One region of the Haloechinothrix salitolerans genome, then DNA from elsewhere that is predicted to be linked to it. Evidence: riboswitches for the same ligand, from Rfam matches in the RefSeq annotation. Region 1 holds a riboswitch; each other region holds the start of a gene.
What was found. A riboswitch is a leader RNA that binds a small molecule or an ion and turns the genes downstream of it on or off. The one in region 1 is predicted to bind cobalamin.
Positions count from the first base shown of each region.

Region 1 (8,819 bases):
CCGGGCGTTCTACACGCTGCCGCACCTGCTGCGGGCGCTCGGTGACGACCCGGCCACCGCCGAGGCGGCCGACCTGCTGCGGGCGTGGCTCGCGGACGGCGCGCACCGGGTGGACCGTGACCGTGACGGCGCGTACTCCCACCAGGCGGCGATCGCGCTGTTCGATGAGTGGTGGCAGTCCGGCAGCGACGGCGTCGCCAAGGACGTCCTGCGCGGCGGACTCGGTGATCTGGTCGACGAGCTGCCGAAGTCGCTGGACAACCACCCGCGCCACGGGCAGGGCTCGACCTGGACCAGCCCCTGGTACAGCTACGTCAGCACGGATCTGCGGCAGGCATTCGGCGAGCCGGCGAGGTTCAGGCACCACCGCACCTACTGTGGCGACGGTTCGGCCGAGCAGTGCCGCGCGGACCTGCGCGAGTCGTTCACCGCCGCGATCGAACGGGTGCGGGAGCAGCAGGGCGGCGTGCCCGTCGATCAGCTCACCTACGACAAGACGATCGACAGCATCCGCTCGACGACGGCGGGTGTCGTTGGCGTCCGCGACATCGACTACCAGAACCGGCCGACGTTCCAGCAGGTCGTGCGGTTCAGCGGCGGCCGGTGACGGGCGGGCTGCCCGCGTGGCCTCACGCGGGCAGCCGTTCCCGCGGCTCGAACGTCCCGCTCACCGGGTCGAACCGCAGCTGCTCGGTGTCGAACACGGCGCTCACGGTGCCGTCCGACACCAACTGCTGCGGCGTCCCGGTGTGCAGGGTGCCGTGCGCGTCGATCAGCCACGCGGTGTCCGCGAGCCGCAGCGCCAGCTCGACCTCGTGCGTGGAGACTACGATCGCCAGGTCGCGTTCGGTGGCGAGGCGGCGCAGCAGTCCCATCAACGCCACCCGTGACGGCGCGTCGAGGAACGCGCTTGGCTCGTCCAGCAACAGCAGGTCCGGCTCCTGCGCGAGCGCCCGAGCGGTGAGCAGCCGCTGCCGCTCGCCGTCCGAGACTTCCGACAGGTCACGATCCGCGAGGTGAGTCGCGTCGACGACGTCGAGTGCCCACGCCACGACATCCCGGTCGCGCTGGCCGAGCGCACCCGTGAACCCGGTGTGCGGGTGCCTGCCGAACGACACCAGCTCGCGGCCGGTGAGCAGGCCAGGGGAGACACGCTCGGTCAGCACCACCGCGATCCGACGTGCTCGTTCCGTTGTGGACAGTCGCGTGAGGTCGGCGCCGTCGAGCGACATCCCGCCCGACAGTGGCGGTTGCAGGCCCGCGAGGGCGCGGATCATTGTCGACTTACCGACTCCATTGGGTCCGAGTAGGATTGTCAGCTCGCCGCGGCCGGCCACGGCGGACAGTCCGGTGAGGACGGTATGTCGTCGATAGCCGACGCTCAGTGCGTCCAGCCGCAGCGTCATGTGCCGACCCCCTGAAGCGCGCGGCTGCGCAACAGGATGGCGATGACGACCGGCGCACCGAGTAGCGCCGTGATCACGTTGATGGGGATGACCGTGTCTGGCAGTTGCGACACTACCGAGCACAACAACGCCGTCATCGCGCCCGCCAGGAGCGTCGCGGGCAGCAGCACGCGGTGGTCGGAGGTCCCAGCTAGACGTCGTGCGGCGTGGGGCACCGCGATGCCGAGGAAGCCGATCGGTCCGCAGAACGCTGTGACCGCCCCTGCCAGCAGCGACGCACTGAGCAGTGTGGTCGTCCGTGCCCTGCCGACGTTGAGCCCGAGCGTGCGGGCGTAATTCTCACCGAGCAGCAGGGCGTTCAACTGCTTCGCGGACGAGGTGGCCACCGCGATGCCCGCGACCGTCACGCCGCCGAACAACGCCAGATCGGACCACGTCGTGCCGGAGAAACTGCCCAGTCCCCAGGCGAGGAACTGCTGCGCCTGCTGAGGTTCCGTCCAGGTCAGCAGCAGGCTGACGATGGCGGTCGTCGCGGATCCGACCATCACGCCGATCACCAGCAGCGTGACAGGGGAGCGGACGAACCGGGCGAGCAGCAGGATGCCGGACAACACCAGCCCGGCACCGGCCGCCGCCGCGACGACGACACCCGCCCTGCCGCCAGCAGCGACGTCGGCGGCGAATCCCGACGCGCCGGTGCCCGCGCCGACCACCGCCAGCGAGACGCCGAGACTGGCGCCCGAACTCACTCCCAGCGAGTACGGATCGGCCAGCGGGTTGCGGAACAGCGTCTGCATCTGCAGGCCCGCCATGCCCAGCGCCGCTCCGGCGAGTGCGGCCGTGAGCGCGCGGGGCAACCGGATTGTCTCGATCACCACCTGCCAGCGCGGGTCGGCGGGGGTTGCGCCGAGCAACACCCGCACGGTTTCGTGAAGGGGCACCGGCACCGAGCCGACCGTGATGGCCAGGGTCAGTGCGGTGCCGGTGCCTGCGAACAGCCCGCCGAGCGCGATCACCCTGCGAAACATCGCGCTCGGCGGGACTGCCCGCGCTACCGCCGTCGCGGTGGCCGTCGCGGAGGTCGACGCGGCGGTCACCGCCCCACCTGGCGGTAGAACTGGAAGTCGTGACCGGGTAGCCGGTCCGGGTGGACGATCGCGGCCAGGTCAGCGAGCACCAGGTCTGGCCGGGTCACGCCGCGTTCCCAGTAGCCGTTGCCGCCGTTCGGTCCGACGTCTTCGGCGATAGTCCACACCTGTCCGGACTTCATGGCGGCCAGCTCGGCGTAGCGCGGGTCCTCGCTGGTGACGTCGTCCTTGGTGCGCCACTCTGTGCTGGCCAGCCACAGCGGGATGTCGCTGGCCTTGGCGGCGACTTCTTCGGCGGACAGCGACAGGCTGCCGGTGTCGTCGGTGTCCGCCCACGGGTGCGTCGCGCCCGCGTCCGCGAGCAGCCTGCTCTGGTACGACGCGCCGCCAGGCACCGACCACGTGCCCCGCCACATGTTGCCGGTCAGCACCTCGACGGTCGCCGCGTCCGCCACCATGTCCTTGACGTCGTGATAGCCGGACTCGATCCGCTCGAACATCTTCTCCGCCGCGGCTTCCTCGCCGGTTAGCGCGGCCATCACCTTCAGCCACTCCGCCCTGCCCAACGGTGAGGCCTCCAGCCACTCGGCGTTCGCCACCACCGTGACGTCGGCCTTGCGGAGCGCGGCGTACTCCGGCTTGTTGGTGCCGCCGCTCATCACGACGTCCGGCGCGTCGGCGACCACTTGCTCGACGTCGAGGGTGGTATCACTGCCGTACTCGACGACGTCGCCCACGTCGATCGCTTTCCGTACGTCGGCGTTGACCACGCGGGACGCGTTCGCCACCCCGCTGAGGACGTCGAGCCGATCCAACTGGGCCAGCAGCGGCAGGTGTGTCGTGGACTCGGCGTACAGGCTGTCGATCGGCGTCGTCACCACGGTCGCGTCCGCGAGGTCGCCGGTGAGCGATGGGGTCGGCGCGCCGCAGTGCACCAGCGCGTACGTCACAGGGCTACCGCCGGGAAACGGCTCGTCGATCGTGAGCACTTGGTACGACTTCTCGTAGCGCAGCGAGAAATTCTCCGCGTGTTCGACCGATGTCTTGGTTGGGTAGTAGTCGACGTCCGCGTCGAAATCCGCGATGCAGCCCTCGGGTGTGTCGTCTGCCAGGGGTGCGGGGGTGCTACAGGCCGCGAGGCCGAGCGAGCCAATGAGAACGGACAGGGCAAGGCGCGTGCGCCCGCGAACGGTCATGACCAGCGGTCACCTCTCTCGGGGATATCCCGCCCCGGTTGTGCGAGGAGGCGATGACGTGAGTGTCCTGACTCCCGGATCTACGCTGCTCCCGGCCTTCCCACCCTCGCGGGTCGTGGCCTTGCTGGGATTCGCTCCCCGGTCACAGTGGCGGGTCCGTGCCGGATTCGCACCGGCTTCCTCGGTCGCCATCGCCGTGTCTGTCGGAATCGATCTTTCCGGACGATTCGCCGCGACGGCAAGGTGAGTGCGCTCACGCACCATTCGGGTGATGGGCGAGTCGCAACCGGATGCGCATCATGTCCGACGCGATCTCGTTGAGCAGTAAGCCGAATTGCTCACAACGTGGTGAGGGAGGAGACCGCGGGCACCGTTACCGGCCGCGGGTCGCTGCGGAACCAGCCGTGCCGCCCAGTTCAAGGCTGACGGAGGTATCCGCAACGCCGCACGGACCGGCGCGGGGACGAAAGACCAGTTAGGCTCCGAACATCTGCTGCCACTCCTGCAGCGACCGGGGTCGGAACACGACGTTGTTCTCCCTGACAGTGGACAGCGGCGCGGACGGGTCCTTCGAGTACTGGTGACCCGGGTACACCACGGGATCGTTCGGTAGCCCGGCAAGCTGGTGCAGGCTGTGATACATCGCCTCGGCGTCGCCGCCGGGGAAGTCGGTGCGGCCGCAGCCATCAAGGAACAGCGTGTCGCCCGCGACGAGCCGGTTGCCGACGAGGAAACACTGACTGCCCGGTGTGTGACCTGGTGTGTGCAGCGTACGGATCGTGATGGCGCCGACCTCGATCCTGGAATCGTGGTCGTGCGCGGTGAGGTCGGTGGCCGAGACACCGGTGACGCGCTGCACCCAGTCGAGCTCTTCGCGGTTGACGTGCACCGGGACCTGCTCCCTGGCGAGCAACTCGGCGAGCCCTGGCAGTTCGAAACCCATCATGCTGCCGCCGACGTGGTCGGGGTGATGGTGGGTGCCGAGCACGCCGACCAGCCGCATGTCGTCCGCGGCGAGCGTGTCGAGCAGTTCGCCGACAGCGTAGGCGGGATCGACGATGACGGCTTCCCGTGTCTCGCGGTCGCCGATCAGGTACGCGAAGTTCAGCATCTGGGTGGCGACGGGGTCACCCACAGCGAAGTCACGGCCGGACAGCAACTGGCGGAAATAGAGTCGGTCGGACATAGAGCGGGAGCCTATCCGTTCCCCGTGTGGTGGCGGCGAGGGCCGGGGGTCGCGCGAGAGGGCCGCTCGGTGAGCTTGCGGCGGTGGTGTGCGATCGAGCAGGCTAGCCGAGGACTGACGGACTCGTGACCGCCGAGCGGATGTCGAATCACTGAAGCGGACGCCTGATGACCGAACCACGACTGATGCTGGGGCCGGTGCTGCGGCACGTCGACGAGACGTCAGCGACGGTATGGGTGGAGACCGACCGGGCATGCGTCGTCGAAATCCTGGGCAGCACGTCGCGGACGTTCCAGGTCGGTGGGCATCATTACGGCCTCGTTGTCATCACAGGGCTCACACCGGGCGAGTCGCGGTCGTACACGGTCAGCCTCGACGGCCACATGGTGTGGCCACTGTCGGACTCGCCGTTCCCGGCCAGCCGTATCCGCACGTACGCGGTTGACCAGGGCGCACGACTACGGATGGTGTTCGGGTCCTGCCGATTCGCGTCACCACTGACCTCCAGGCGGCGGCGACGCGTCGGTGGTGACGCGCTCAACGCGTACGCCGAGCGTATGGCCGAACAACCGGACTCGGAGTGGCCGGACGTGCTGCTGCTTCTCGGTGACCAGGTCTACGCCGACGAGACATCGCCCCATATCCGGCGCTGGATCAAGCGACGCCGCGACACCAGAAAGCCGCCGGGGATCGGTGTCGCGGACTTCGAGGAGTGCACCCAGCTGTACCTCGAGACCTGGTCCGACCCGGAGATCCGGTGGCTGATGTCCACGGTGTCGACGTCGATGATCTTTGATGACCACGACGTCATCGACGACTGGAACACGTCGGCGGCGTGGCGGCGCGCGATGGCGCGGCGGCCCTGGTGGCGTGAGCGGATCCGCGGTTCGCTGATGGCGTACTGGCTGTACCAGCACCTTGGCAACCTCACGCCCGGGGAACTGGCCGGGCACGAGCTGCTGGCCGAGGTTCGTCGCGTGGGCGAGACCGGCGATGCCTACGACGTCCTTGGCGACTTCGCTGACAAGGCCGACGCCGAGGTCGACGGCGTGAAGTACACGCGCTGGAGCTACCGCCGCGACGTCGGTTCGGTGCGGCTGGTCGTCATCGACACCCGGTGCGGCCGCATCCTCGGGACGGAACGGCTGATGGTCTCCGACGCCGAGTTCGACTGGATCGAAGACGCGACTCGTGGCGACTACGAGCACCTGCTGATCGGGTCCTCGCTGCCGTGGCTGCTGCCGCACGCCGTGCACGAGGTGGAGTCGTTGAACGAGCGCGCGTGCGATCGCGGCGGCATCCGAGGCTGGCTGGCAGAGCGGGTGCGGCAGGCGATCGACCTGGAGCACTGGGCTGCTTTCCGCTCGTCGTTCGACCGACTGACCAACCTGCTGTACGCGATCGGCAGCGGTGAACGCACGCCCGAGCCACCTGCCACGGTCAGTGTGCTCTCCGGCGACGTGCACCACAGCTACATCGCTGAGGCGCACTTCGATGAGCGCGAGTGGCCGAAGGTGTGGCAGGTGACGTGCTCCCCGGTGCACAACACCATCCCGTGGGTCGCCGAACTCGCGTTTCGCGTCACCTGGTCGTCCGCGGTGACGCGGCTGGTGAGCTGGTGGGCACGCCGAGGCGGCGTCGGGCCGCGTCCGCTGTGGTGGTGGAAGCTGTCGGGACCGGACTTCCGCAACCGGGTCGCCGTGCTGGACATCGCCGACCACGACTACACGGTCACGTTCGAGTCCGACGCTCAGGCCGGTGAACCGCTGATCGTGCCGCTGGCTCGTGTGCCTGCGCCGTAGGACCAGTCCCGTAACGCCGCCATTCACCCGGTCGAACGCCGGACAGGCGTAGGCTCGCGAAATTGTCGGTCCCCGCTGCGAGACTGCGTTGTACAGCGAAAATTCCCGCCCGGCCGTGGTCATTATCGGTGGTCAGTGCGACCGGCACCTACGGAATGGAGTTACCCATGAGTGGGGTACGTGTTCTCGTCGGCACGCGCAAGGGGGCGTTCGTGCTGACGTCTGATGGTAAGCGTAAGGACTGGGATGTCAGCGGGCCGCACTTCGGTGGCTGGGAGGTCTACCACGTGGCCGGGTCACCAGCGGAGCCCGACCGCCTCTACGCGTCGCAGTCGACGGCGTGGTTCGGGCAGCTCATCCAGCGCTCGGACGATGGCGGCAAGACATGGGAGCCGGTTGGCAAGGACTTCACCTATGAGGGTGACGCTGGCACCCACCAGTACTACGACGGTTCGGAGGTTCCCTGGAAGTTCACCCGCGTCTGGCACCTTGAGCCGTCACTGACTGACCCGGACACCGTCTACGCGGGCATCGAGGACGCCGGGCTGTTCCGCACCGTCGACGGCGGCCAGACATGGCAGGAGCTGCCCGGGCTACGCGCTCACGGGTCAGGGCCACAGTGGCAGCCGGGCGCCGGCGGGCTGTGCCTGCACACGATCATCCAGCATCCGACCAACACGGACCGGCTAACCATCGCCATCTCGGCGGCTGGCGCGTTTCGCACCGATGACGGCGGGCGGACGTGGCAGGCGATCAACCGCGGTTTGAAATCCGACGGCATACCCGACCAAGACGCTGAAGTCGGGCACTGCGTGCACCGCATCGCGATGCACCCCTCGCGGCCGGACGTGCTGTTCATGCAGAAACACTGGGACGTCATGCGCAGCGACGACGCGGGCGACAACTGGTACGAGATCAGTGGCGACTTACCGACCGACTTCGGCTTTCCCATCGCCGTGCACGCCCACGAGCCGGACATCGTCTACGTCGTTCCGATCACCAGCGATTCGCTGCACTACCCGCCAGAGGGCAGGCTGCGCGTCTATCGGAGCCGGACTGGCGGGAACGAGTGGGAGCCGTTGACCAACGGCCTGCCGCAGCGAGACTGCTATGTGAACGTGCTGCGCGATGCGATGGCGGTCGACACGCTCGACGAGTGCGGCGTGTACTTCGGCACCACGGGCGGCCAGGTCTATGCCTCGCCCGACGCCGGTGACACCTGGGCGCCGATTGTGTCCAACCTTCCCTCGGTGCTCTCGGTCGAGGTGCAGACGCTGCCATGATCCGCGTCAAGCTGCCGACGCATCTGCGCAGACTGGCCCGCGTGGACGGCGAGGTGGAGCTGGACATCGATGGTGAGGTGTCGATGTCCTCGGTGCTGGACGCACTAGAGAGTCAGTACCCGGTGTTACGTGGCACCATCCGTGACCAGCACACCGGCGAACGCCGGGCGTTCGTACGGTACTTCGCCTGCGAGCGCGACCTGTCGCGCGAGCCGCCCGACACACCACTGCCGAAGCAGGTCATGGTGGGGGAGGAGCCTTTGCTGATCGTCGGCGCCATGGCAGGCGGCTGAGGGTGCGATGGTCACGGCGGAGCCGCGACCTCGGCGCTTCAGGCCGGGTCCCCGAGGATGCCGCGCAGCGCCGGGAGCACGGCGTCGAGGTCCTGTGAGGTGCGGAAGACCACGATCGAGCCGGGGCCGGTTGTGGACCCGGGCTCGGCGAACAGATCGACAGTGCTGGCCATCGCCGCGTCGAACTCAGCCTCCGGTGCGTCGGTCTGGCCACGCAGCCAGCGCCGCAGCACGTAGTTGTGCGCGGTGACGACGGCGGCGGCCATGAGCTCAGCCCGGAGCGCGGTGTCTTCCTCACCACCCATCCAGTCGTGGATGAACTCGCGGAACACCCGCTGGTACTGGAGGGTGCTGGCGATCTCGCGATCTCGTAGCGCGGGAAACGTCCTGGTCAGCCGATAGCGGCTGAGTGCGAGTTCGCCCTCGCCGATGTAGTGCAGCAGTACCAGCCGGGCGGCCTCGCACACGGCGACCAGCGCGGTCTGCTGTGTCGAGCCCGCCAGCCGGGATCGGATCGCGGTCAGCACGGCGTCGTGGTCGGGGAAGATCACGTCTTCCTTCGACC
Region 1 is NZ_JBHSXX010000001.1:5,106,470-5,115,288, reverse strand. Features, by position in the region: gene ACFQGD_RS24315 (penicillin acylase family protein) at 1-607, shown strand, start outside; gene ACFQGD_RS24310 (ABC transporter ATP-binding protein) at 630-1,406, opposite strand; gene ACFQGD_RS24305 (FecCD family ABC transporter permease) at 1,403-2,503, opposite strand; gene ACFQGD_RS24300 (ABC transporter substrate-binding protein) at 2,500-3,690, opposite strand; cobalamin riboswitch at 3,735-3,910, opposite strand; gene ACFQGD_RS24295 (MBL fold metallo-hydrolase) at 4,166-4,876, opposite strand; gene ACFQGD_RS24290 (alkaline phosphatase D family protein) at 5,044-6,678, shown strand; gene ACFQGD_RS24285 (WD40/YVTN/BNR-like repeat-containing protein) at 6,846-7,961, shown strand; gene ACFQGD_RS24280 (MoaD/ThiS family protein) at 7,958-8,254, shown strand; gene ACFQGD_RS24275 (TetR/AcrR family transcriptional regulator) at 8,293-8,819, opposite strand, start outside.

Region 2 (6,455 bases), 3.7 Mb from region 1:
ATCTACGACCGGAGCTTGGCCGACCCGGAGGGGTTCTGGCTGGCGGCGGCCGAGGATATCGACTGGACCCGCGCGCCGACCAAGGCGCTGGACGACTCCCGCGCGCCGCTGTACCGCTGGTTCCCCGATGGCGAGTTGAACACCGCCTACAATGCGCTCGACCGGCACGTCGAGTCCGGCCGGGGCGAGCAAACGGCGTTGATCTATGACTCGCCGGTCACCGACACCAAGGCGTCCTACACCTACACCGAACTGCGGGAGTACGTCGCCATCTTCGCGGGCGCGCTCAGCTCGCTCGGAGTGACCAAGGGCGACCGGGTCATCATCTACATGCCGATGGTGCCGGAGGCCATCGTCGCGATGCTCGCCTGCGCGCGCATCGGTGCGATCCACTCCGTCGTGTTCGGCGGGTTCGCTCCCAAGGAGCTCGCGGCACGGGTGGATGATGCCCAGCCGAAGGTGATCGTCGCGGCGTCCTGCGGCATCGAGCCGACCAGGGTGGTGGAGTACAAGCCGATCATCGAAGACGCCCTCGCCACCACCACGCACCAGCCCGACCACGTCGTCATGTTGCAGCGGCAGACCGCGACCGCCGAGATGACCGAGCGCGACGTCGACTGGCACGACCTCGTCGCGAGCGCGAGCCCCGTCGACCCGGTGCCGGTCGCGGCGACCGACCCGCTCTACATCCTCTACACCTCAGGCACCACCGGGAAGCCGAAAGGTGTCGTGCGCGACACCGGTGGGCACGCGGTCGCGCTGGCCTGGTCGATGCGCAACATCTACGACGTCGCGCCCGGCGAGGTCTGGTGGACGGCGTCCGACGTCGGCTGGGTCGTCGGGCACTCCTACATCGTCTACGGGCCGCTGCTGATCGGCGCGACCACCGTGCTCTACGAGGGCAAACCGGTCGGCACGCCGGACGCGGGCGCGTTCTGGCGGGTGCTCTCCGAACACCGCGCGAAGGCGTTGTTCACCGCGCCGACCGCGTTGCGTGCCATCAAGAAGGTGGATCCGAAGGCGACCGAGGTCGCCAAGTACGACCTGCCGGCGTTCCAGACGCTGTTTCTCGCTGGCGAACGGCTCGACCCGGAGACGTACCACTGGGCGCACGACGTCCTCGGCGTCCCGGTGATCGACCACTGGTGGCAGACCGAGACCGGCTGGCCGATCGCGGCGAACCCGCGCGGACTGGAGACGTTGCCGGTCAAGCCAGGATCGGCGACCGTGCCGATGCCCGGCTACGACGTCCAGATCCTCGACCAGCGGGGCAACCAGTTGCCAGCGGGGCAGGAGGGTGCCATCGCGATCAAGCTCCCGTTGCCGCCGGGCACGCTGCCCACGTTGTGGGGCGACGACGACCGCTACGTCGAGTCGTACCTGTCCCGCTACGAGGGCTACTACCTCACCGGCGACTCCGGCTACCTCGACGAAGACGGCTACCTGTTCGTCATGGGCCGGACGGACGACGTCATCAACGTCGCTGGTCACCGGCTATCCACCGGGTCCATCGAGGCCGCGCTCGCCAGCCACCCGGCCGTCGCGGAGTGCGCGGTGATCGGCGTGCACGACGCGCTCAAGGGCCAGGTGCCGCGCGGGTTCGTGGTGCTCAAGTCCGGTGTGGACGTCGAGGAGAGCACGTTGCGCGACGAGCTGGTCGCCGCGGTGCGCCGCGACATCGGGCCGGTGGCGGCGTTCAGGGACGTCTCGATCGTCGATGCGCTACCCAAGACCCGCTCCGGCAAGATCCTGCGCAAGACGATGCGCGGTATCGCCGACGGCAGGGACGAGCCGGTGCCGTCGACGATCGAGGACGTCGGCGTGTTGGACAGTCTCCGCTCGGTGCTGCGCGCCGAAAGCTGAGGCGACTCGCGTTGAGTCCGCCAGGGCGCTAGGGACGGCGCCAGGCCGCACCTTGAGTGGCGGATCGGTGCGAATCGGTCATGATGGGGGCGCGATGGAAGCCGATAACGCGGCAGGGGGCCGGGCGCCGAGATGAGCAACATCGAGACCGATCCGATCGAGACCCGCTGCAGGGCGCGGGCGGAGCGGGTCGAGCCACAGCACCCGGCGGTCGAGATCGTCACATCGCGGGAGGTGCCGCTCGGCGGTCCCCGTGCGATGCGGGTACGCCGCACGTTGCCCCAGCGCGCCAGGTCGCTCATCGGTGCGTGGTGTTTCGTCGATCACTATGGGCCCGAGGACGTGCGTAACGTCGGCGGCATGGTGGTGCCACCCCATCCGCATACCGGATTGCAGACGGTGAGCTGGCTGTTCTCCGGCGAGATCGAGCACAGGGACAGCTCAGGTGCGCGGGCGCTGGTCGAGCCGGGTGAGCTGAACTTGATGACCGGCGGCTATGGCATCTGCCACTCCGAGGTGTCGACGGCGGCGACGTCGGTACTGCACGGGGTGCAGCTCTGGGTGGCGCTGCCGGACGCGCACCGGGACGCGGACCGCGACTTCCAGCACCACGTGCCCGACGTCGTCCATCATGATGGCGCGGACGTCCGTGTCTTCCTCGGCTCCATGGCGGGGACCTCCTCGCCGGTGTCGACGTTCACGCCACTGCTCGGCGCGGAGATCACGCTCGCGCCGGAATCCGTCGTCGAGCTGGACGTCGATCCGAGCTTCGAGCACGGCGTGCTGGTGGACCGGGGGCCGGTCCGCGTCAGCGAGACCTCCATCGCGCCAGCCCAGCTGGGTTACGTGGGCGTCGGCGCCGCCTGTCTGCGACTTGCCAACCCCTCACCGGAGCAGGCGCGGGTGGTGCTGCTCGGCGGGGAACCGTTCGAGGAAGACATCGTCATGTGGTGGAACTTCGTCGGCCGGAGCCACGACGAGATCGTGCGGTTTCGGGCGGCGTGGCAGCAGGAGTCGGAGCGGTTCGGGCAGGTAGAGGGCTACGTCGGCGAGCCGATGCGGCTGCCCGCGCCGCCGCTGCCGAAGGTCCGGCTCCGCCCGCGACGTCGTCCGGGACGCTGACTCGGCGGCCGTGACGCGCGGGATGGTGACGCCCGAGCCAACGACGCACACGGGTGTCGGTCACGCCACACCCGGCCCGCCCGGCGAGGCGATACCCGCTACGATCCGACGTCGAGCCAGTCGCATCCGATAGCGGATGCAGGGGAATCCGGTGCGACTCCGGAACTGACGCGCAGCGGTGAGGGCGACGGGCGAGGCGACACGCCACTGGATCAGCGGGTCTGGGAAGGTGCCTCGTCCGGGTGAACCCGAGTCCGAAGACCTGCTGGCTCGCCGAGCCGATCCGAGCTTCGCGTACAAGCTCCCGAGCGCAAAGGTCGTAACGCATGAACCGTCACCGAGGCACCACCGCCGAGCCGCCCTGTCGCCCGCCTGTCCTGCCGCCGCTGGACGGGGCAGGCCGTGCACACGTTTGAGGACGTCCCGCGGCGCAAGTCCGCGCGACGGCTGCCAGCGCCGGTCGTCGTCCCCGTCCTGCTGGTGCTGCTCGCCGCGAGCGCGATCGCGTCGGTCGGGTTCGGCGCGGAGCCGCTGGCGTGGTCCGTCGTCATCGACGCGCTGGCCAATCGGCTGACCGACGGCACCGGCGACGCGACGTACGACATCATCGTGTGGGACATCCGGGTGCCCCGAACACTGCTGGCGATCGTCGTCGGCGCTGGTCTCGCGGTCGCCGGAGTCGGCATCCAGACACTCGTGCGCAACCCACTCGCGGACCCGTACCTGCTCGGCGTGTCTGCGGGAGCCAGCGTCGGTGCGACGGCCGTGATCACGTTCGGCGTGCTGGCGGCGGCCGGGTTGTGGGCGCTGTCCGTCGGCGCGCTGCTCGGCGCACTGGGTGCCGCGCTGCTGGTGTTCGGCGTCGCCATGGCTCAGGGTGGGCTCACCCCGCTACGGCTGGTGTTGATCGGCACGGTGCTCTCCGCCGCGTTCTCCGCGATCGCCAGCTTTCTCGTGTTCCGCAGCGACAACCCGCAGGCCGCGCAGTCGGTGTTGTTCTGGCTGCTCGGCAGCCTCTCCGGTGCGGCGTGGAACCAGCTGCCGCTGGTCGCGGGCGCGGTCGTCGTCATCGGCGCGGTGCTCGTCGCGGGCAGCGGCTGGCTGGACGCGCTCGCCACGAGCCCGGACACCGCCGCCGCGCTGGGCGTACCGGTCCGCGCGCTACGTGGCGGCCTGTTCGTGCTGCTCGCCACGCTGGTCGGCGTGCTGGTCGCCGTCGCGGGCAGCATCGGGTTCGTCGGCCTCGTCCTCCCGCACATCAGCCGGATGCTGGTCGGCGTCCGACATCGAGCCGTGCTGCCGGTGGCCGCGCTGTCGGGTGCGGTGTTCCTGATTTGGGTGGACATCGCCGCACGCGTCGCGGTGCGTCCCACTGAGATCCCGCTCAGCGTCGTCACCGGGCTGATCGGCGCGCCGGTGTTTCTGGTGCTGATGGGCCGCAGGCACTACCGATTCGGAGCCGACCAATGACCGCGCCAGCAGAGACCCAGCCGATCCAGGCCACCGACGACCACCTCACCGTGTCGGGCCTCGCCTGCGCTGCGGGCAAGCGTGTCGTGCTGCGCGACGTCGACTTCGCGGTGCGACGCGGCGAGCTGCTGGCGCTGGTCGGCCCGAACGGCTCGGGCAAGTCGACGTTGCTGCGCGCGCTCGGCGGGGTCCGCAAGCCCGTCGCGGGCGATGTGTTGCTGGACGACGTCCCGCTTGGCCAGTTGTCCGCCAGGCGTCGCGCGCGGGCGATCACGCTGGTCGGGCAGGAGGAAGCGCTGCCTGCGGACCTCGTCGTTGGCGAGATGGTCGCGCTGGGCCGCACGCCGCACCGCCCGCCGTGGGCAGGGGGCGACGCGGCCGAACGCGCCGCCGTGTTGGCCGCGCTCGACCAGGTCGGCCTCGCTTACGCCGTCGACCATCCTGTCGAGCAGCTCTCCGGCGGCGAACGACGTCGTGCCTTGCTCGCGCGGGGACTGGCGCAGCAGACGCCGTTGATGCTGTTGGATGAGCCCACCAATCACCTCGACCTGCGCCACCAGCTTGGCCTGCTCCGCACGGTGCGCGGACTGGGCAAGACCGTCGTCGTGGCCATGCACGACCTCGACCTCGCGGCCACGTTCTGCGACCGCATCGCGGTGCTGCACGACGGCACCCTGCTGACCATCGGTACCCCGGCGGACGCGCTGACCCCGACCGTCATCCACGACGCGTTCGGCGTGCTCGCCACCCCGGTTACCCATCCCCGGACCGGGCGCACCCATCTGTTGTTTTCCGCCGACGAAACGGAGCCTCACCCGTGAGACCTGCTCGCATCCTCGCCCCAGCACTGGCCGCCGCGGCGGTGCTGTCCGCCTGCTCCACCGCCGAGTCGGACACGGCGTCGGGCGGCGACGTGACCGTGACGAACTGCGGCCAGGAGGTGTCGTTCCCGTCGCCCGCCGAGCGGCTGTTCGTCAACGACGGCAACATGATCTCGATGGTGCTCGCGCTCGGTGCGCAGGAGCAGGTGGCGGCCGTGAGCAGCGTGCAGCGTGACCGTCCGGTGCTGCGCGAGCACTACGGCGACTCGGTCGACGAACTCAACGACGTCGCGAAGACGTACCCGAGTAGGGAGACCGTGCTGGCGCAGCGACCGGACGTCGTCGTCGCGGGCTGGAACTACGGCTACGACGAGACGAAAAAGCTCACCCCAGCGTCGCTCGGCCAGCACGGGATCGACGCCTATGTATTGACCGAGAGCTGCCGCCAGGGGGCCGGGTCGGCGCGCGGCATCGTCGATCCGTGGACGGCGCTACGCACGGACCTGCGGAATCTCGGCGCGATCACTGGTCGTGAGGACCGGGCCGACGAGGTCGTCGCGGACATCGACGAGCGCCTGAACGCGCTGGAAGCCGCGCCGCAGGCCGAGGAGCCGCCGACGATCTTCCTGTTCGACAGCGGCGACAAGACGATCTTCTCCAGCGGCAACCTCGGCGCGCCGCAGGCGATCATCACCGCGGGTGGTGGCCGAAACGCGCTGGACGACCTCAAGGACACGTGGACCGAGGTGTCGTGGGAACGGCTCGCCTCGGCGGAGCCGGACGCGATCCTGTTCGTTGACTACCCGCCACAGACGTTCGAGGACAAGGTGCGGATTCTGAAGGAACACGCGGCGACGAAGGACCTCGAAGCGGTGCGCGAGGAGCGGTTCCTGAACCTGCCGTACGCGCTGTGGACGTCGGGGCCACTGAATATCGACGCCGCCGAGCAGGTACGGGCGGCGCTGGAAGGGTGGGATCTCGTGCCGGAAGCATCTTGATGCTTAAGTCTAATGCTAAGATGACACCATGCGCACCACGATTCGGCTTGACGACGAGCTCTACCGCGAACTGAAGGAGAAGGCGGCACGCTCCGGGCGCACCGTGGCTTCCGTTCTTGAGGACGCGGTTCGGCGAGGGCTGCACGCTCCTGAGCAGCGGAAGGCTGGTCGCTACGTCGTC
Region 2 is NZ_JBHSXX010000001.1:1,412,324-1,418,778, forward strand. Features, by position in the region: gene ACFQGD_RS06610 (propionyl-CoA synthetase) at 1-1,863, shown strand, start outside; gene ACFQGD_RS06615 (pirin family protein) at 1,996-2,985, shown strand; cobalamin riboswitch at 3,086-3,269, shown strand; gene ACFQGD_RS06620 (FecCD family ABC transporter permease) at 3,388-4,455, shown strand; gene ACFQGD_RS06625 (ABC transporter ATP-binding protein) at 4,452-5,276, shown strand; gene ACFQGD_RS06630 (ABC transporter substrate-binding protein) at 5,273-6,274, shown strand; gene ACFQGD_RS06635 (ribbon-helix-helix domain-containing protein) at 6,303-6,455, shown strand, end outside.
Region 2: linked by a shared signal. The riboswitch ahead of ACFQGD_RS06620 (FecCD family ABC transporter permease) and the one ahead of ACFQGD_RS24300 (ABC transporter substrate-binding protein) in region 1 are both predicted to bind cobalamin.

Region 3 (8,819 bases), 1.6 Mb from region 1:
CGCGCCCGGTCCGGTGCAGTCCGGACTGCGCTCGGCGTTCGGACCAGACGTCTGGTTCCCGGACGTCCGCTCGTTGCCCGCCGCCGCGCTGGTGCTCTCGCTGAGCCTGTATCCGTACGTCTACCTGCTGGTGCGCTCGGCGTTGCTGGAGCAGGCGCCCGCGACGTTCGAGGCAGCCCGCATGCTCGGCGCGAGCCGGAGCCGAGCCGCCATCCGGGTCGTCCTGCCACTGGCCCGGCCGTCGCTCGCCGCGGGGCTGGCGCTGGTGCTGATGGAGACGCTCACGGATTTCGCCACGGTGTCGTACTTCAACGTGCAGACCGTGTCCGTCGGCGTTTACCAGGTGTGGAAGGGCCAGTTCGACCGCGCCGCCGCCACCGAGCTGGCGGGGCTGGTGCTGCTCTTCGCCGTCGCCGTGATCGCGGCCGAACGGCTGCTGCGCGGCAGGGCACGCTACCACCAAAAGGGCGGCCGGGGTCGCGGGCTCGCCACCGTGCGGCTCACCGGCGCGCGCCGCTGGCTGGCGACCGCCACCTGTGCCGTCGTGCTCGCCGCCGCGTTCGGGTTGCCCGCCGTCCAGCTGCTGTGGTGGTCCGGCGCCGACCTCATGGCTGGCGCGACCACTCTGCTCGACCCCCGCTACGCGGGCTATGCCACCAACAGCCTCGTCATCGGCACGATCGCCGCCGTGAGCTGTGCGGTGATCGGCCTGCTCATCGCGCACAGCACCCGCATGACCAGCGGCAGACTCACCAGGATCGCCGCACAGGTCACGACCGTCGGCTACGCCATCCCCGGCGTCGTCGTCGCGATCGGCGTGCTGATCGCGTTCGCGCACCTCGACACCGGGCTGGAAGCGCTCGGCGTTCCCGGCGGTACCGGCCTGCTGGTGACCGGCTCGGTCATCGGCATCATTTACGCCTACATCGTGCGGTTCCTCGCGTTGAGCTACCACAGCATCGACGCCAGCTTCACCAAGGTCAGCCCCTCGATGACGGCCTCGGCGCTGTCGCTCGGCGCGGCTCCGGCGCGGGTACTGCGCAGGGTGCACCTGCCGCTGGTGCGCACCGGCGTTGTCACGGCGTTGGTGCTGGTGACCATCGACGCGCTCAAGGAGCTACCGATCGTGTTGCTGCTGCGGCCCTTCGGGTTCGACACGCTCTCGGTGTGGACGTACCAGCTGGCCTCGGAAAGCCGCTGGGAGAGCGCGGCGCTGCCCGCGCTGACGATCGTGGCGGTGGCGCTGGTCCCCGTCGTACTGCTGATCGGCAAGGACCGTCTGGAGGGAGCACGGTGAACGCGCTGGAACTCGACGGGGTCCGCAAGGACTACGGCACGGTACCCGCCGTGAGCACGTTGGACCTCAACCTCGGCGAGGGCGAGATACTGGCGCTGGTCGGGCCGTCCGGCTGCGGGAAGTCCACATTGCTGCGACTCATCGCCGGGCTGGAGGAGCCCGACGCGGGCACGGTGCGGATCGGCGGTGACGTCGTGGCCGGGGACGGCGTGTGGCGCCCACCGGAGCGCCGCGACGTCGGCATCGTGTTCCAGGACCACGCGCTGTTCCCGCACCTGACCGTGGCGGAGAACGTCGCGTTCGGACTCACCGGACTGTCCGGCGCTCGACGTCGGGAGCGCGTGGCCGAGGCCCTTGCCATGATCGCGATGTCGCACTTGGCGGACCGCTACCCGCACGAGCTGTCCGGCGGCGAGCAACAGCGGGTCGCGCTCACCCGCGCGCTCGCGCCCCGGCCCGAGCTGCTGCTGCTCGACGAGCCGTTCTCCAACCTAGACCGGCACCTGCGCACGCAGGTTCGGGCGGACACCTTGGAGCTGCTGCGCAAGACCGGCACGCCCGCCGTGTTCGTCACCCACGACCAGGCCGAAGCGCTCGCCGTTGGCGACCGCGTCGCGGTGATGCGCGCGGGCCGCATCGAACAGCTCGGCGCACCCGAGCCGGTGTTCCACACGCCGACCAACCGGTTCGTGGCGACGTTCATGGGCGACGCGGACTTCCTGCCCGCGACGTTGGCAGGCGACACGCTCGTGACCGAAGCCGGGTCGGTGCAGGCGCCGGAGGACGTCGTCGGTCGGGTGGATGCCCTGGAGGTCATGGTGCGCCCGCACGAGGTGGTGCTGCGGCCCGCCGACGATGGCACTGACGGTGCCGCCCGCGTCATCGACACGGAGTTTCAGGGTGGGTTCATCCTGCACACGGTGCGGCTGGACTCCGGGCGGCAGTTGCGGTCACTGCAACCGCACACCACCCACTACCCCATCGGCACCCGGCTGCACGCGGAGCTGTCCTACGGCCACCCGCCCGCCGTGCTGCCGAACCACGACGCGGCCGCTACCAACGGCCACCACCGGGAACCCGCGCGGCCGCGGTAGATCACCGAGCGGCCGTGCGCAGAATGGCGTCGGCGGAGCGGTCGACGTCCTCGGCCGTGGTGGCATAGTTCGACACCCGAGACGCGCAGTAGACGTCGCCCGCGCCACGTCGTCGGGCGGCGCGACCGCTCGATCCGGCAGGCCCCTCCGCGTCCGTGCTCTTGCCGCGACGTAGGTCGCCCAAGCCGGCCCCGCCTTGCGGCGCTCTAGGGGTTATGTCATAGTAGATATTTGGTCACTGAATGTCGCGGGGATGCCGCAACACACGAGGGGATGGACGATGAAGCGCCTACCGGGACGGACGCGGCAACGTATGGTCGACAGCGCCGTGACGCTGCTGCGAGAACGTGGCGCGTCCGGCGTCAGCATCGACGCCGTCCTCGCGCACAGCGGCGCGCCGCGCGGGTCGGTGTACCACCACTTCCCCCACGGCCGGAACGAAATGGTGCTCAGCGCGGTGCGGCAGGCGGGCAACGAGATCGGCAGGCACATCCGGCCCACCGCCGGTGAGCCGCACGTTGTGCTCGACGGCTTCGTCGACTACTGGCGACGCACGCTGACCGAAAGCAGCTTCCAGGCCGGGTGCCCCGTCGTCGCGCTCGCCGTCGACAACCGGGGCGACCTACCCGAAGCCGCCGACGCCGTCCGCGAGATCTTCTGGGCGTGGCAGGAGAAACTGCGCGAGCTGTTGATCGCTGCCGGACTCCCCTCCGAGCGCTCGAAGCGGCTGGCGAAGGTCGCGGTCGCGGCGATCGAGGGCGCGGTCGTGCTCTGCCGCGCGGAACGCAGCACCGAGCCGCTGGACGTCGTCGTTGAGGAACTGACACCGCTCTTCCAGTGACCCGGGCGGCCAGGGTGGCTTCGCCAAGGATATCGCGCGATTCGCGCCGGATTCGCGACTATCTGTCGGTTTCTCGCGACCGTATACCTGGCGAAACCGCGGTGTGACGTGGCTCTCGCGACGACGTCTTCCGCTGGAAAGGACGACGTCAGGCACGCGACGGCGACGGCGCGCATTCCTCCGATGGGCGTCCACATCCCGAACACACTTGCCGTGCCGCGCATGATCACTACGGTGGGTGGTGCTGGTGGTTCGTTCACCCACGTCGCGTGAACGTGGTGAACGAGGTAAGAGGGAACCCGGTGCGAATCCGGGACTGCCCCGCAGCGGTGTGCGGGAACGAACGCCGTGCCCGGTCCCGACCGGGACCGCACTGGACCGACACGGTCTGGGAAGCGACGGCTAGTAGACACGCCTGGCCCCGAGCCAGGACACGCCCGCGAGTCCGAAGACCTGCCACCGGTACGCGCACCGCCGGTGCGCGTGGTCCGAGGTCTCGCGGGAGGACCTTGCGGACGATCAGCCTCCGCGGCGCGCGCCGCCCGTACCGTGCTGGTCGCACGTGCCCCTCCCCTGGCCTCGGTGCCATTGCCGTCGAGCTCGCGAGGAGAGAGCGTTGACCAGCACGATTGGATCGACAGTCCTTGGCTACCCCCGGATAGGCCCGAACCGGGAACTCAAGCGCGCCCTGGAGCGGTACTGGGCGTCGCGCGGCAGCGAGGCGGAGCTGCGCGCGGTGGCGCGGGAGCTACGCGCCGACACCTGGCGTTCGCTTGCCGCCGCAGGCCTGGATTCGGTGCCAGGCAACACGTTCTCGTTCTACGACCACGTGCTGGACACGGCGGTCATGGTCGACGCCGTGCCGAGGCGATTCACCGATCTCGGCCTGAACCCGCTGGACACCTACTTCGCGATGGCGCGGGGCGTGGCGTCGACGTCTCCGCTGGAGATGACGAAGTGGTTCGACACGAACTACCACTACTTGGTTCCTGAGATCGGTCCGAGCACCCAGTTCTCGCTGGCTGACCGCACACCGGTCGAGCAGTATCGCGAGGCGGCCGAGCTTGGCGTGACGACCCGACCGGTGCTCGTCGGCCCGTTGACGTTCCTACTGCTGTCCAAACCGGACGACGATGCGCCGGCGTCGTTCCTACCGCTTGACAAGCTCGGCGACCTGCTCGAGGTCTACGCCGAGTTGCTGCGGCAGCTGCGCCGCGCGGGGGCGGAATGGGTGCAGCTCGATGAACCCGCCTTCGCCGCGGACCGCTCACAGGACGAACTGGACGCGCTCCGCGAGGCGTACCACGCGCTGGGTGAGCTGACCGACCGGCCGAACCTGCTGGTGGCGGGCTACTTCGGCAATCTCGGCGACGCGCTGCCGGTAGTGGCGTCCTCGCCGGTGGAGGCGCTCGGCGTCGATCTGGTCGCCGCGCCGTCCACAGTGGATACCCTGTCGATGTGCCGAAGCCTGCGGGACAAGACGCTGGTCGCCGGGCTGGTCGACGGCCGCAATATTTGGCGTACCGACCTCGACCAGGCGTTGACGACGGCGGCCACACTGCTCGGCCTCGCCGACGAGGTGGCGGTGAGCACGTCGTGTTCGCTACTACACGTGCCCTACGACGTCGAGGTGGAAACGCGGCTGGACCCGCGCGTCAAGTCGTGGCTTGCGTTCGCCGCGCAGAAAGTCCACGAAGTCGTGGTGCTCGGCCGTGCGCTGCGAGAAGGCCGTGACGTCGTGGCGACCGAGCTGGCAGAGGCGCGGGAGGCAGTCGCGGACCGCGCCACCGCCGAGGGCGTGCGCGATGACCGGGTGCACGCGCGGCTGGCATCCCTACGCCCAGAGCACACCCGTCGCGGAGACTACGCGGCGCGGCAGCGGGCGCAGCAGCAGTCGCTGCGCCTGCCCCCGTTGCCGACGACCACCATCGGCTCGTTCCCGCAAACCACCGACGTCCGCAAGGCACGTGCCGCACTTCGCACGGGTGAACTCGATCCAACGACGTACACCGACCGGATGCGGAGCGAGATCGAGCGAGTCATCCGGTTACAGGAACGGATCGGGCTCGATGTGCTGGTGCACGGCGAGCCGGAGCGCAACGACATGGTGCAGTACTTCGCCGAGCAGCTCACCGGATTCGCCGCGACCGACCATGGGTGGGTGCAGTCGTACGGCTCGCGGTGCGTGCGGCCGCCGATCCTCTACGGCGACGTCGCACGGCCAGAACCGATCACCGTGGAGTGGGCGCGGTTCGCGCAGCAGCTCACCGACAAGCCGGTCAAGGGCATGCTCACCGGGCCGGTGACGATCCTGGCGTGGTCGTTCGTTCGCGACGACCAGCCGATGGCGGACACGGCACGACAGGTGGCACTAGCGATCCGCGACGAGACGCGCGACCTGGAAGCGGAAGGCATTCGGGTGGTGCAGGTCGACGAACCGGCGCTGCGAGAGCTGCTGCCGTTGCGGTCGCAACGACGCAAGGCGTACCTCGATTGGGCGGTGGAGGCGTTCCGGCTGGCGACGTCCGGAGTGGCGGATTCGACGCAGATCCACACCCATCTGTGCTACTCCGAGTTCGGCGACGTCATTGACGCGATCGTGGCACTGGACGCCGATGTCACCAGCATCGAGGCGGCGCGCTCCCGCATGGAGGTGCTGGATGATCTCAACGCCGTCGGCTTCGACCGGGGCGTCGGGCCGGGCGTGTACGACATCCACTCGCCGCGCGTGCCGGACCAGGCGGAGATCGCCGACCTCCTGCGGGCCGCGTTGCGCGCGGTGCCGGCGGAGCGGCTGTGGGTGAACCCTGACTGCGGGCTTAAGACGCGAGCCTATGCCGAGGTGGACGCGGCGTTGGCGAACATGGTGCGCGCGACGGCGACGGTGCGTGAATCGCTGTAGCCCGACGCGGGCGGCCCCGGAGACGTCCGGGGCCGCCGACGGGCGTTCCGGGGCCGCGGCGGTGTCCAGGGCCGCCGGATGTCGATACCGTCACTACCCGAACGGCACCACAGTCGGCGACCCCGATAGGAGTTCCCGTGACCTACGACGTCTCCGCGATCCGCGCCCAGTTCCCCGCTCTCGCGGCGGGCGTCGCCCACTTCGACGGACCGGGCGGCACGCAGACGCCGCGGCCCGTCATCGACGCGATCAGCGATGCGTTGTCACGGCCGCTGTCGAACCGGGGAAGCCTCGTACTCGGCGAGCGGAACGCGGACGCCATCGTCACCGAAGCCCGACAGGCGATGGCGGATCTGCTGGACGCGTCACCGTCCGGGGTCGTGTTCGGGCGCAGCGCCACCCAGTTGGCATACGACGTCTCCCGCGCACTGGCCAAAACTTGGTCGCCCGGCGACGAAATCGTCGTCACACGGTTGGATCACGACGCCAACATCCGTCCGTGGGTACAGGCCGCCGAGCAGGTGGGCGCCACAGTGCGATGGGTAGAGTTCGACCCGGACACCGGCGAGCTCACTCCGGAACACGTGCGCGCCGCGCTGTCCGACCGCACTCGACTGGTCGCGATCACCGCGGCGTCTAACCTCATCGGCACGCGGCCCACTATCACGGAGATCGCGACCGACGTGCACCGGGCGGACGCGTTGCTCTATGTCGACGGCGTGCACTACACCGCACACACGCTGGTCGACATCGAACGGCTCGGTGCGGACTTCTTCGCGTGCTCACCGTACAAGTTCCTCGGTCCGCACCATGGCGTCGTCGCGGCGCGACCCGAGGTGTTGGAGACTCTGTGGCCCGACAAGCTGCTGCCGTCCACCGACGCGATCCCCGAGCGGTTCGAACTCGGCACGTTGCCGTACGAGCTGCTCGCGGGCACCCGAGCCGCGGTGGACTTCCTCGCTGGACTCGCTCCGGACGCATCGGGGCGTCGTCGCGATCGGTTGGCGACCGCGTACGCCGCGATCGCCGAGCACGAAGAAGTCTTGTGTGGGCATGTCGAGAAAAAACTGTCCGCGTTCGACGAGCTCATAATCCACTCCCGCGCGAGCGACCGCACCCCTACCCTGCTGATCACGTTCGCCAACCACGACCCCGTCGACGCCTATCGGTTTCTCGCCGAGCGCGGTATCCACGCGCCGTCGGGCGCGTTTTATGCGATCGAGGCGTCTCGGTGGCTCGGTCTGGGCGATTCCGGTGGCCTTCGCATTGGTATGGCGTCGTATACGAATGATGACGACGTCGACCGATTGCTCGCCGGAATCGCGGAGTTTCTGCGAAGTTGAACAGATATCCGTGGGGTGAATTCGGACTCGGCGTGTCGACGGCGTTCATCCCACCGTCGTGGCAGGCTCCCAACCAGACCCCATGCGCAAATCCCTACACGCGGGCGTTACTAGAACGTCGGCACCACGGCACGGGTCCGGCTGGGATCAGGAACGCCCACGACTTCAGAGTGCAGGATCGTCGCCAGCACCTCGACGCCGTCGACGACCCGAGGGCCAGGACGGACGAACAACGCGTTCGCGTCCACCGCCCAGACCGGCACTCCCGATGGCAGGACGTCCTTGCCGACAACGTCGGAAGCGAGCGCGGCCGAGTCGGCAAGGTCGAAGCCACACGGCGCGGCGATCGTCACCTCGGCACCGGACGACGCCACGGTGTCCCAGTCGGTACGCATCGAACGCTCACCGGACCGGCCCAGCACGCAGTTACCGCCAGCCGCGGTCACCATGTCCGGAATCCAATGTCCCGGCGCGTACGGCGGATCGGTCCATTCCAGTACCAGTGTGGGTACGCGACGACGGCCCGCCACCGTGTCCCGGATGGCTTCCAGCCGCTCGGACAACTCCGCCACGAGCCGTTCGGACTGGGATGTCCGGCCGAGGGCGGTGCCGATGGTGCGGATCGAGTCGAACACCTCCGGCAACGTGCGGGGATCGACGTTGACGACGTCCGCCGAGCTACCGAGGAAATCGAGCGCATGGCGCACCTGGCTGATGTCGACAGAACACACCGAACACAGGTCCTGGGTGAGCACCAGATCGGCGTCGAGGTCGGCCAGCGCGTCCTCATCGAGCCGGTAGACGTCCTCGCCTGCCGCCTTGCGTTCGGCGACCACCGCGTCGATCTCGGCGGCGGACAGTCCCCCGGGTAGCGTGCTGGTCGACACGATGCGCTTGCCGCGCGCCTCGGCCGGATAGTCGCACTCGACCGTGACTCCGACCAAGTCGTCACCAGCGCCGAGCGCGAACACGATCTCGGTGGCCGAGGGCAAGAGCGACACGATTCGCATGCCTCCACCGTAGCCTCGATGTATGACCGTCACCGCACGCACCGAGCACGTCGGCAGTCTGCTGCGGCCGGACTACCTGCTGGCCGCTCGGTCGGCGCACGCCGCCGACGCGCTGTCCGCCGCCGAGTTCAAGGCGATCGAGGACACAGCCGTCCGGGAGGTCGTCGCGCTCCAGCGGGATGTTGGAATGCCGGTGATCACCGACGGCGAGCTGCGTCGCGAGTCGTTTCAGAGCGAACTGGCCGCGGCCGTCGACGGCATCACCGGCGCCGGGCTGGACGCGTGGCTATGGGGCGAGTGGCATTCCGAGGAGTTCGGGGACACGAGTGTCG
Region 3 is NZ_JBHSXX010000001.1:3,491,087-3,499,905, reverse strand. Features, by position in the region: gene ACFQGD_RS16640 (ABC transporter permease) at 1-1,297, shown strand, start outside; gene ACFQGD_RS16635 (ABC transporter ATP-binding protein) at 1,294-2,391, shown strand; gene ACFQGD_RS16630 (hypothetical protein) at 2,393-2,575, opposite strand; gene ACFQGD_RS16625 (TetR/AcrR family transcriptional regulator) at 2,672-3,232, shown strand; cobalamin riboswitch at 3,464-3,707, shown strand; gene metE (5-methyltetrahydropteroyltriglutamate--homocysteine S-methyltransferase) at 3,849-6,134, shown strand; gene ACFQGD_RS16615 (cysteine desulfurase-like protein) at 6,272-7,477, shown strand; gene ACFQGD_RS16610 (ABC transporter substrate-binding protein) at 7,588-8,487, opposite strand; gene ACFQGD_RS16605 (cobalamin-independent methionine synthase II family protein) at 8,510-8,819, shown strand, end outside.
Region 3: linked by a shared signal. The riboswitch ahead of metE (5-methyltetrahydropteroyltriglutamate--homocysteine S-methyltransferase) and the one ahead of ACFQGD_RS24300 (ABC transporter substrate-binding protein) in region 1 are both predicted to bind cobalamin.